Regions from separate parts of the Caballeronia eucalypticola genome, predicted to be linked through region 1. Evidence: riboswitches for the same ligand, from Rfam matches in the RefSeq annotation. Region 1 holds a riboswitch; the other holds the start of a gene.
The links. Region 1 has a riboswitch for manganese ahead of mntP (manganese efflux pump MntP). Riboswitches for the same ligand answer to the same signal wherever they lie in the genome.
Positions count from the first base shown of each region.

Region 2: it holds a riboswitch for manganese, as region 1 does, so the genes downstream of both, ACMX25_RS22920 (sodium:calcium antiporter) here and mntP (manganese efflux pump MntP) in region 1, are expected to answer to the same signal.

Region 1 is NZ_JBLKRU010000017.1:108,755-114,940, reverse strand. It holds gene ACMX25_RS20620 (2Fe-2S iron-sulfur cluster-binding protein) at 1-268, opposite strand, end outside; gene ACMX25_RS20615 (aromatic ring-hydroxylating dioxygenase subunit alpha) at 271-1,329, opposite strand; gene ACMX25_RS20610 (LysR substrate-binding domain-containing protein) at 1,485-2,426, shown strand; gene mntP (manganese efflux pump MntP) at 2,455-3,024, opposite strand; yybP-ykoY riboswitch at 3,090-3,227, opposite strand; gene ACMX25_RS20600 (sensor domain-containing diguanylate cyclase) at 3,482-5,050, shown strand; gene ACMX25_RS20595 (transglycosylase SLT domain-containing protein) at 5,179-5,766, shown strand; gene ACMX25_RS20590 (hypothetical protein) at 6,035-6,186, shown strand, end outside.
Region 2 is NZ_JBLKRU010000021.1:10,081-16,266, reverse strand. It holds gene ACMX25_RS22935 (flagellin) at 1-935, shown strand, start outside; gene fliD (flagellar filament capping protein FliD) at 1,075-2,640, shown strand; gene fliT (flagellar protein FliT) at 2,670-2,969, shown strand; gene ACMX25_RS22920 (sodium:calcium antiporter) at 3,107-4,117, opposite strand; yybP-ykoY riboswitch at 4,254-4,431, opposite strand; gene ACMX25_RS22915 (ABC transporter substrate-binding protein) at 4,699-6,186, shown strand, end outside.

The sequences.
Region 1 (6,186 bases):
CGCCCCTGTCTGCCGGCGCCAGTTGATGCTTGACCGAAATACGCCACCGAGTGCGTTCGGCAGGATCGCCGGACAAGCTGTAATGCCGCAGCAAGCGCTGCCCGTCGGCGCCAGTAATACGCACCTGGACAAATTGGCCCGGCAGGAAAGCCGGCAGCAATCCACCGTCCTCCGCTTCCAGCACGAACGATTTGATGACGCTGCTTTCGCGCTGTACGTCAACAATGCGCATCCGCTTGAACGCTCGCGGTTCAGTTGCCTCTTGCATGACTATCGGACGGTGTCGAGCGCGGCAGGTTCAGATTCGGGCGCCCGCGTCTCCGCTTCGATCAGCCGTTGCAGGCTGCGTCGAAAGCGCAACGGCCCGGCGTCGAGCGGCAGGTCGAGATTAGGCGTTCGTTTGTTCGCCATACCCGCATGAACCGCGGTCAGGATCACGCGATCCTCTTCGAATGCATGACGAACGTCCTCGTTGAATTGACGCGATACGTTTTCATCGCGTTGATCGAAGTTGCGCATCTGGAACCAGAAATAGCGCGTGTTCGATTCATCGATTGGCGTCATGAAGTTGTACGAGTTCATCAGGAAGACTTGCTCGTGCAGCGGGCCTTCGTCGGACCCCGTGCCTGCGGGTGTGAACACGGCCTTGATAATCGCGTGCGATGGAAACCGGACTTCGTAATGCTGCTTGCGATCGCAGCGTCCCGAGAACTTCACGAAGCGCGCATAGAACGGCGCCACATCCACGTCTCGCATCCAGCGCGACACGACGACGCCGTCATCCGTCACCGACGTCTTCAGCGGCTCCGATTCGCACGCCGCGTTGCCGAACGAAGACGGATGAACCCACGCGACATGCGACGGATCAAGCAGGTTGTCCGTCACATAAAGATAGTTGCACGCGACGGTCATTGCATCGCCCTGGTTCATGCCCCACGCAGGATCGTTCCATTCCTCGACCGCGAAAATAGTGTCCGCATTCGCCTGCTCCGGCGCGCCCATCCAGATCCAGACCAGGCCGTAGCGCTCTTCAACGGGGTAGCTTCGAACGCGTGCGGCCGGTGGAACCTTCGTCATGCCCGGTGCCCGCACGCAGGTTCCCGAGCAATCGAATGTAAGGCCGTGGTAACCGCATTCAATCTGGCCGTCCTGCAGGCGTCCCATCGACAAAGGCAGCTTCCGATGCGGGCAAGCATCTTCCAGCGCGGCCACCCCGCCGTCAGGTTTGCGATACAAGACCACTGGCTCGCCCAGCAGCGTTACTGGACACAGGCCGTCGCCAATTTCGCTGCTCCATGCCGCCACGTACCACGCGTTTCTTAAGAACATTGCCCTCTCCGTTCTATTCCGATGCCAGCCGTTGCGACTGCTCACCCGCTCATCCCTTGGGACTCAGCTTAGGAACTCAAAATTGAAAAGAACAGAGGGCTAAAGCTTTGGCATCGTTTAGAATTTCTAAAACGACTTAGGCCCAGCCGCTCACCATGGACACACTTCCGCCACTGCGTGCGTTGCAGGTATTCGATACCCTGGGCCGTTGCGGGGGAGTGGTCGAGACAGCGCGCCGGCTTGGCGTTTCGCCGGGCGCGGTCAGCCAGCAAATCAAGCTTTTGGAAGATTCATTGGGCATGCGGCTGCTGGCAAAAGAAGGCAAGCGCCTTCGCCTGACAGCCGCAGGCGTGCGTTATCACGAGACCTGCGCAGCGGCGTTCGAAAGCCTGCGCGTGGCCGGCGCCGAGATTGAACGTGTCAGGAACAGGCGCAGCCTCAGCGTGAGCGCGTTGCCCTCGCTGTTGTCGAAGTGGCTGGCACCGCGCATCTACGAGTGGCAAAACACGCATCCGGAACTGGATGTATATCTGGACGGCACGCATTCGGAGCCGTCGCCCGATGGCCCCGAGATTGACTTCCGCATTACCTACGGCGAGCGGATGAATCATGCGGGCACGACGGTCGAACTCTTTCGTGACAGTGTCGTGCCTGTGTGCAGCCCGCGGTTGCTTGGTACCACCAAACCGCTCGTCAAGCTGGACCAGATCCTCGCTTATCCGTTGCTATCGATAGACTGGTTTCCCAAGTTCTCCTCGCCGCCATCGTGGAGCGAATGGTTTGCAACGCACGGCATTGAGTGTCCCGAGGACGTGCGCAGCAATCGCCTGGTGTTCTCGTTGTCGGGACTTGCGATACAAGCTGCCATTGAAGGCCATGGGTTCGTGCTGGCGCAGACATCGATGATCGTTGATGGCCTCAGCGCGGGCCGCCTCGTGTTGCCGTTTCCGGTCGGCGTTGCGCTGCCCTCGCCTTATTTCCTGACGTGGCAAGCGAGCAGTTTCGACCAGCCGCACTGCCGCGCTTTTCATCGATGGATTCTCACGCAAAGCCGCGAACAGCAAGCGCTCAACGACCGGATGCTTGGCGCCGGGTAAGCGCTCGCTGACACAAATAGAAGCGCGCTCAACTCATGTAGCCAAGATGCTCGGCCAGGATCACCGAGCCGATAACAACCAGAACCACCCCGCCCGCAATTTCCGCTCGCTGCCCAACAGCCTTGCCGAGAAAACGTCCGACCATCACGCCCAAGGTCACCATGATCAGCGTCGCGAGTCCGATGGTCGCAGCCGTCGAGAGAATATTCACATCGATGAAAGCGAGTCCCGCACCCACTGCCATTGCGTCGATACTCGTCGCGAATCCGGTGATCGCCAGCAGCCAGAAACTGTGGCTATCGGGCTTCTCGACTTCCGGCGTGGGCGTGCGCAGACCCGCGCTGATCATGCGTACGCCGAGCACGAGCAGCAAGCCAAACGCAATCCAGTGATCCCACGAGGCCACATACGGCGCAGCGGCCTTGCCGAGCGCCCAGCCGACCAGCGGCGTGATGGCTTCAATCACGCCAAAGATCAGGCCGGTGCGAAGCGCTTCGCGCATCCGCGGACGATGTAGCGTGGCGCCCTTGCCGACTGCAGCGGCGAAGGCGTCCGTCGACATGGCGAAGGCGAGCAGGAGAGTAGAAGCGATATTCATGGAGAGGTGGAGTTGTCGTTAAGGCATTCAGGTCGGGCGAGAACATGCGATGCAGCGGTGAGCCCGACCGGTCTCTCCGATGCATCGATGGTCTTGCCAACCAAAAGCTGAACGGTTGCTCATGCCACGGTTCGATCGAACCAAGCGTGTTGACATGAGCGCTTCCAGTAAATGGAAGCCGGCTACTCCCCAAAGACGGACGGAGACTATCACGATTGAAATGAAATCGTAATCTTTCCCCGGCGGCGCGAAGGGACTCTTCCTGACTGCGTGAAACGAAAACGAAAGCAAGAACGAAAGTTCGAGCCGATACAATGCGGCCAGCCCGTCAGACGTGACTAACCTCCCGATCCAATCTGCCGCACGATGCCGAACCCGAACTCCATGCCGTCGTCTGACCGTGCGTGCCCAGCGCAGCACGGCGCCCCGTGCTGCTCGTGCATGACGGCCGTCCGCGATGAAAGCTGACGCGCCGCCCGCCACGGTTCTGAGGAAGCGTCGCATCCGGTCGCGCTGGACTGCGGTCGGCATGGCGAGCACGCTGTCGCACCATCCGTTGCTTGCGGGCGTAGCCGGCACCGTGGCCGCGGTATTGATGGCGAGCGTGTCGCTCGTTACGTTGTATCAGGGGCGCCAGGGCGTGCTCGACCACGCCCACGATACATCGGCGAATCTCGTCGCCATAATCAGCAGCGACCTCGCCCGCAATGTCGAAATCTACAATCTGTCGCTCAACGCAATGGTCGAAGGCGCGGAAAATCCGGCCATGATGGGACTTCCGCCCGCCTTGCGCCGGCAGATCCTCTTCGACCGGGCGACCTCCGCTGCCTACATCACTGGCGCCTACGTGCTCGACGCGCACGGCAAGGTCACGGCAGTAAGCAAGGACATCCCTCTCTCGCCGGGCTCGTTCGCCGACCGCGAATATTTCTACGCGCAGCAGCGCAGCCCCTCGACCGGCCTGTTTTTCTCGCATCCGTTTGCGTCGCGTTTGCGCGGGACGCCGACCATCGGCATGAGCCGGCGGATCAACGCACTCGACGGCTCGTTCGCCGGCATCGCGCTGCTTGCGTTGAACGTCGCGTATTTCGACTCGTTGCTGGACAAGCTCAACGTAGGCGCCCAAGGATCGATCTTCATCGTCCATCAGGACGGCACAATGATCGCCCGCAAGCCTTTTCGCCACGACGTGATCGGGCGCAACGTCGCCGTTTCGCCCACTTTTTCGCGCATGACGAACGCCGCGTCGGGGTCGTACGCGGCGACCTCTCCCGTCGATGGCGTGCGCCGCCTTTACACGTTTTCGCATGTGCCGGGAACACCGTTCATCGCCGCCGTGGCCCCTGCTGAGGACGAAGTACTGGCGCCGTGGCGCGAACGCAGCCGGATCGTCGGGGCGCTAACATTGCTGTCGGGCTTGAGTTTCGTCGCGGTGTCGTGGCTGCTTGCGCTGTCGCTGCGCGAACGCGCCCGCGCGCAGGAGGAACTCGTCCGGCTGGCCGGCACCGACGCGCTCACCGGCCTGCCGAACCGGCGCGCCTTCGACGAACGCATGGACGACGAATGGCGCCGCGGCCGCCGGGCGGGTACACCGTTGTCGGTGTTGTTCATCGACGTGGATTATTTCAAGGCCTACAACGACACCTACGGCCACGCGCTCGGCGACCACGCGCTCGCCACGGTGGCGCACAGCATTGCCACGACCGTGCGCCGTCCGGGCGATATCCCCGCGCGCTACGGCGGCGAAGAATTCGTCGTGCTGCTGTCCGATACACCCCTGGAAGGCGCGCAGCATATTGCCGAAACGATCCGGCAGCATGTGCTGGCCTGCGCAATTCCTCATCGGGCGAGCGCGCTTGGGGTGGTGACCGTGAGCATAGGCTGCGCGACGGCGTCGCCGCCGGGTCTCGCCGGCGTGTACGGGTTGCTCGGCACCGCCGACCAGCAGCTCTACAAAGCGAAGGCCGCAGGGCGCGACTGCGTCCGGCCGCTCGCCCACGCGGCCGCCCCGATAGAGAGTTCCTAAGCACGCCGGCGGGTCCGCAAATTTCGGGCAAACGCGCGCAGACTTGCTCTACAGCCGAAGCAAACACATGATTTGCAAGGATTTTTCTCGTCTGTATAATGCGACCTTCCCTCCCAAGGCCACTTCCCATGAGCAGACTCCTCTTGCTTGCTGCGCTGACGCTAGGCGCAACGCTAGGACCGATGCAAGGCGCGGTGGCCCAGGAGCGCGCTCCAGAGGCCGCCCAGCAAGATGCCGCGGCCAGTGACGCCAGCGTCGAAGCCACGCACCAGGTCTCCCGGCTGATCTCCGAAAAGTTCGGCGTCGCACGGGCGAAAGCGGAGCAGATTTCATCCGCTGTCATGTCGGCAGCATCGAAATACTCGCTTCCTCCCGCTCTCCTCCTCGCCATCATCTCCGTTGAATCCCGTTTCAAGGAAAAAGCCCGCGGCTCCAATGGCGCAACCGGGCTGATGCAGGTCGTGCCGGCCGCGCACAAACAACTTGTGCGTAATATCGACCTGACCGAAGCGAAGGCGAATATCGAAGCCGGATCGGCGATCCTGCACGGTTATGTCCAGTCCGCTCGCGGCGACGTGGGCGCGGCACTAAAGAGCTACGGCGGCTCGAAAGCCTACGCGGAGAAGATCAGCCTGCGAGCCAAGGCATTCGCCCCGGAATTCGGCTCCGGCACTGCTGCTGACACCGACGCCGGCGCGCAAACAGCCGGCGACTGATTGGCAGCTTTCGCGCGCAGTCCTCGCACCTGAATACCTTCTTAATACTTGCTTGTTCGCTCGGCGCGCCTCCACGCGTCGCGCGGACCGCTTTTTGCTCCCCTCATACAGGACACGCCTGATTTTCATCGGGCACTAAACAAGCAAAGATTAGTAAAGTCGCGCTCCCGCGGCTAAGCCCTAATACGGTTGCCTTCCAGACCGCCCGCTTTCGATTCCCCGAAGCGTCCCCGGTTGGCTAACCGATCGCCTCATTTTCGAGGAATTCGTGACACGACGCCCCTTCGAAGCGGATCACGATCAGTTCGCTTTATGGCATCCCAAGCGCCTGCCCACCCGCATGCCTGAGCAGCGGGTCGTGATTGCGCATCGCGACCCCATGATCGGCGAGTCGTTTGTGCTGCTGCTTGGGTTGAAAGG
Region 2 (6,186 bases), on a different contig from region 1:
CCAACAGCTTGTCGGCGTCGGCGCTCGGAACGGGCAAAGTGCAAGCGGGTGCGACGCTCGGCACGATCGCCGTGTCGCTCGACTCGACCGGTGCTGCATGGAACGCCTCGTCAAGCACGGGTTCGGAAACAACCGCAATCAACGTCCTCTCGGACGGCAAGGGCGGCTTTACCTATACCGACCAAAACAACCAGACCCTCTCCAACACGGTCACCAGCAAAGTGCTGGACACCACGGGAGGCGTGCTTAGCGCGGTGGGGACTAGTGACCTCGATCCGACAAAGGCGCTCGCGGCAATTTCCGCCGCCAACGCGACGCCTCCTAAGGCGGCCGGTGTTGTTCTTGGCACGGTCGGTGGCATCAGCATCAGCGGGACCGATGGTTCGGACGTTCCCGCAGGCACGTCGGGTGCCATTACGTCGCTGACCTTCAAGTCGGATGGTAGTGGCAACTTGAACGCCTTTGATCAAAACGGTAACCAAATCTCGTCCACTGTTTCCGCGGCTCTCTTCACTACCGCTGCTAACGGTCAAGGCGGCACACCCACGGCCGGCGCAACTCTCGCCTTCAATACGGCTCCTGTCAGCAACTTCGGCGCGATCAACGCCAACAACAACCCGCCGGCGGTTTCAGACATCGACGTCAGCACGGCAACGGGCGCGAACGCTGCGATGGAATCGATCGATAACGCACTCGCCACGGTGAACAACATCCAGGCAACCCTGGGTGCGGCTCAAAACCGTTTCACGTCGCTTTCGTCGGCCCAGCAAGCACAGTCGACCGACCTGGCAGGCGCCCAGTCGCAAATCACGGACGCCGACTTCGCGCAAGAAACGGCTAACCTGAGCAAGGCGCAAGTGCTGCAACAAGCAGGTATCTCGGTGCTGGCACAAGCTAATTCGTTGCCGCAGCAAGTTCTGAAGCTTCTCCAGTAATAGCCTCAAGCAGTAATGGCAGACGCATCGAAAGACGCGTCTGCCAAATCCGTTTTCCGGGGAGGCATGCCTCCCCTACACGTTTTACAAACGTTTATCATTCAGGCTCGAAAGCAAAACCGACGTACGGAGCATCTCAATGTCGACGATTCCCAGCGCTTCCAGCACCGCCGCGGCCTCAGCAGCTGCCACTTTAGCCGCCACCCAGGCAGCCGAAGCGTCCGCCGCACAATCCATCATCAGCGGTTCCACGGGCAATTCGTCGCTGGATGTCTCGTCGCTCGTCACGAGCCTCGTCAATGCGAAGGTGGCAGGTCAGACCGCTACGCTTTCCGCACAACAGACGAACGACAACACCCAACTTTCGGCTATCGGCGCATTGCAAGCGGCACTGTCCGCGTTGCAGGCCGGTATCGCCTCGCTATCGAACGGCACCGCGCTCGGCCAGTTCACCGCGACCGCGGACGGTACCGGACTGACAGCAACCACCGACAGCACCGCGTCCGCGGGTTCTTATTCCGTCGCGGTCACGCAAATTGCCAGCGCCCAGACGCTTTCGTCGGCGGCGTTCGGCTCGACCGCGGCACTCGGCACCGGCACGATGAGCGTCTCCATCGGCGGCAAGTCGATGAACCTCGCCATCACGTCGGCGAACAACACGGTGAGCGGCATTGCCAGCGCGATCAACTCATCGGCAAGCAACCCCGGCGTCACGGCCACGGTGGTCACCGGCACGGACGGCGCGCATCTGGTCCTGCGCTCCACGGCCACGGGCGCGTCGAACACGATCAATGTTTCGGTGAGCAACGTGTCGGGCGATGCAGGCCTGTCCAGCCTCGGCGTTACGTCCACTGTCGGCGCCAATGGCGCCGCATCGACCTTTACGTCAGCGGTGGGCACGAGCGCGTGGTCACAGACCGTGCCCGCACAAGACGCCGAGTTCAAGATCGACGGGACAGCCGCGACAAGTTCCAGCAACACGGTGACCACTGCACTCCAGGGCGTCACGCTGAACCTGACCGCTGCTGCAATCGGCACACCGCCCGGCACGCCACAGAATCTGGTCGTGGCACAGAACACTACGTCTGCCTCCACCGCGATCAACAGCTTCGTCAGCCTCTATAACACCTTGGTCACCACGTACGGCCAGGTGGGCAACGACAATTCGCAGGCAGCGAGTACCCAAGGCGGCATCTTGTCGTCCAACCCGATGCTTGCCACTATCCAGAACACGCTGGCGGCTATTGTCGGCAGTGGTGTAAAGAACGGCGGCTCAACAATCTCGCTGGGTGCGCTTGGCATCTCGCTGCAGGGACAAGCCACCGCGACGCAGCCGGCCGGCTCACTGGTGGTCGATCCCACGAAGCTCGCCGCTGCGCTCCAGAGCAACCCGTCGGGGGTTGCAAATCTATTCAATTCGAAGACCGGCATCGCAGCGCAGATGACGAGCAGCCTGAACTCGTTCCTGAGCCCAGGCGGCTTGATTGCGAACAGCCAGAGTGCGGTGAATACCGACCTCAAGAGCATCACGTCGCAACAAGCCACGCTGGCCACCTACACGGCACAGCTGACGAGCCAGTATCAAGCGCAGTTCACGGCACTCAATACGTTGATGGCCACGATGAACAACAACTCACAGTACCTGACGCAATTGTTCGGCGGCGCCAACAGCGCGGGTGCACTCGCAACTGGAGCGAGCAGCTAAGCTGCTAAGGTCCGCTAAGGATAACCGACATGGAACAGAACAGCTTGATCGACCGCCTGCTGGCGTTGACGCTCGCGATCCAGCACGCAGCGGCGATGGCGGACTGGCAGGAAGCCGCGCGCCTGACTGAAGAGCGGACCCCGCTTTTCATGGAATTGACGCCGGCGCAGGACGCCGCGGCAATGGAAGTGATCAACCGGATCCAGGCAATCGATGCCGCCATTGCCGTCGATGCAAAGACAACGCAATCGGAATTGCAGATTGAGTACAGTTCCGCGATGAAGAGGGTTCAGGCGGCCGGCAAGTACCATCAGGCCGCGAAGTTCTGACCGGGAGAGCATCACCGAGGCGGGGTTACTCCGTCTCACCGGCTCGGCAAAGACAACAACAAAAACCACGCGCTTCGCGCTTTGGCTGTTTTCAACACCCCGGCGCACTGCGTGCTTCCGGGGTGTTTTCTTATGGGCTAACGCCCGAGCGTCAGCCCCAGATACAGCGCATAAAGCCCGCCATTCACGAGCAGCGCCCACAGCACGATCCCGCCCTTCTTCGCGTTGAAGCGCAGCCACGCGGCCGCCGCGAGCGTGATGAAAACACCCGTCATCACTTCCACACGCGGCTCCCACGGTGTCAGCATGATGCCGATACCCGGCAGCAGCGTGCCCTGGAACACCATCGCTCCGGTGATGTTGCCGAACGCCAGCGTATCCTTGCCGCGCCGCGCCCAGATAATGCTGTTGACCTTCTCGGGCAGCTCGGTAGCGATCGGGATGATGATCAGCGACAGCAGCAGCGCGGATATCCCCAGCACTTGCGACACCCCTTCCACGCCGGCGATAAACCCCTTCGCACCGCCAACCAACAGCACCACGCCCAGTATCATCTGCAACACGATGGTCGCAAGCGAGGTCGGCAAGCCGACGCGCGAGATCAGCAGCCGTTCGGGAGCTTCCGTGCCATGGCCTTTCTCGACGAGACTCGCGGATGCGCGGAACGTCGACACCACATAGGCGACATACACGCCGACCAGTCCCACGGCGAACAGCGCGCGCACTTGCCACGCTTGATGCGGCACGAACATGGCGCCCGCCGCGATCAGGAACGCACACAGGAAGAAGTTGAGATCGCGGGTGAAGCCGCTATGTTCAGGCGCGACGACCCCCTTGAGCCCGCGCGTCTTGAGCACGGCGATAGCCATCAGGCAGGTCGACAACGTCGCTAGCATCAACGGTGCGCCGAGGATCGCGCCGACGCCGATTTCCTCGTTCACCGCGCGACTGGCGGTGCCGCCCATCAATGCGATGATCGGCACCGTGGTTTCCGGGAGCGCCGTGCCGATAGCCGCGAACAGCGATCCGGTCACCCCTTCGGAGATGCCGAGTTTTTCGCCGAGATGTTCGAGCGCGTTGGTGAAGAGTTCCGATGCCGCGAGGATCACCACGAGCATCAGCGCAAGTTGCAGGAAAAGCATCGTCATGCGGCACCTCGCGATGAAGCCGGCGAGCAGGCGACGCAATGAGAAGGGCAGAACAACGGCAGAGAAACCGGCGAACGCGAGAGATGACCTGGGGCAGGCCTGAGGTGTTTTTGTTTTGGAGACACGATAATTTCACGGTCGGACGTCAGCAAACCAGGATGCAATCCCGCGCCGTCCGACCGTGAACGACAAGATGCACCCATGGTCTCGCCAAACCTGACCGGTCGAACGCGCCACGGCTAGCAAGCCGAGTATGTTGACGCGTCCTCCTCCCATTGCGGAAGGAAGGCTACTCCCCAAAGACGGCCACGAGTTTAGCGTGCGTCCCCGGATTAGGCAACCGGCCTCGGGAATGTTCAAAAAACGGTCACCAATCCCGTCATTAACCCCATATGGATATCCCGAATCGGTCGTTGTAGCGGAAATAACGGTTCAGTAAGCTACGGCCGCAGAGGCTTTTTGGGTGCTCTTTCGTTGCGCTGACGCATCGACGAAGCTCACCGTACAATAAGTTGCAACTACCGTAATAAGAAACGTCTGACTGACTAACACCGACGACTACGTCCGTAACGGGAGATCCCATGCGCTTCAGAATGCTCGCAACCGCTGTATTGGCCATCGTGCCGGTGCTCGCGATCGCGAAACCGCTCACTGTGTGCACCGAGTCGAGTCCGGATGGCTTCGACGTCGTGCAATTCAATTCGCTGGTGACGACCAACGCATCGGCGGATGTGATCTTCAACACGCTCGTCTCCTACGATGAAGTCGCGAAAAAGGTCACGCCCGCGCTCGCCGAAAAGTGGGACGTGAGCGCCGACGGCCTGATCTACACGTTTCACCTGCGACCGAACGTGGCGTTCCAGACGACGGACTACTTCACGCCATCGAGGAAACTGAATGCCGATGACGTCGTGTTCTCGTTTGACCGCATGCTCTCCGACAGCAACCCGTGGCACAAAGTAGCCGGTGCGAGCGGTTTTCCGCACGCGCAGTCGATGGGTCTCGTCAAGCTGATCAAGTCCGTTTCCAAGGTCGATGACAACACCGTCAAGTTCGAGCTCAACACGCCGAACGCGACCTTCGTGCCAATCCTCACCATGGGTTTTGCATCGATTTATTCGGCCGAATACGCCGACAAGCTGCTCAAGGCCGGCCACGAAACCGACCTGAACGCGAAGCCGATTGGCACGGGTCCATTCGTGCTGAAGAGCTATACGAAAGACGCCGTGATCCGATATGACGTCAATCCTACGTATTGGGGCCCGAAGCCTAAAGTGGATCGGCTGATCTACGCCATCACGCCCGATGCGTCGGTGCGGGCGCAGAAGATCAAGGCGGGTGAATGCCAGATCGCGTTGTCGCCGAAACCGCAGGACGTGGTCGACGCGAAGAAGGACAGTTCGTTGAAAGTGGTCGAGACACCGGCGTTCATGACGGCGTTCGTCGCGTTGAACACGCAGAAGAAGCCGCTCGATAACCCCAAGGTGCGCCAGGCGCTGAACATTGCATTCGATCGCACGACTTACCTGAAGACCGTCTTCGAAAACACGGCCACGGCCGCTGTGAATCCGTATCCGCCGAATACGTGGAGCTATGACAAGCAGATCACGGCGTATCCGTATTCCGTCGATCGCGCGAAGAAACTACTCGCCGAGGCAGGCTTCCCGAATGGCTTCGATACAACCATCTGGGTGCGTCCGAACGGCAGCGTATTGAATCCGAATCCGAAGGTCGGCGCGGAATTGCTGCAAGCGGATCTGGCGAAGATCGGCGTGAAGGCGCAGGTGAAGGTGATCGAATGGGGCGAACTGATCAAGGAAGCGAAGCAGGGTCAGCACGACATGTTGTTCATGGGCTGGGCCGGCGACAACGGCGATCCGGACAACTATCTGTCGCCGCTATTCAGTTGCGCCGCAGTGCGCTCGGGCATCAACTTCGCGCGTTTCTGCGACCCGACGCTGGACCGCATGATCGATGAAGGCAAGGAGACCGCGGACTTAGGCAAGCGGACCAAGTCTTATACCGAAGCTCAGCAGATTATTCATGATCAGGCGCTGTGGATTCCGCTC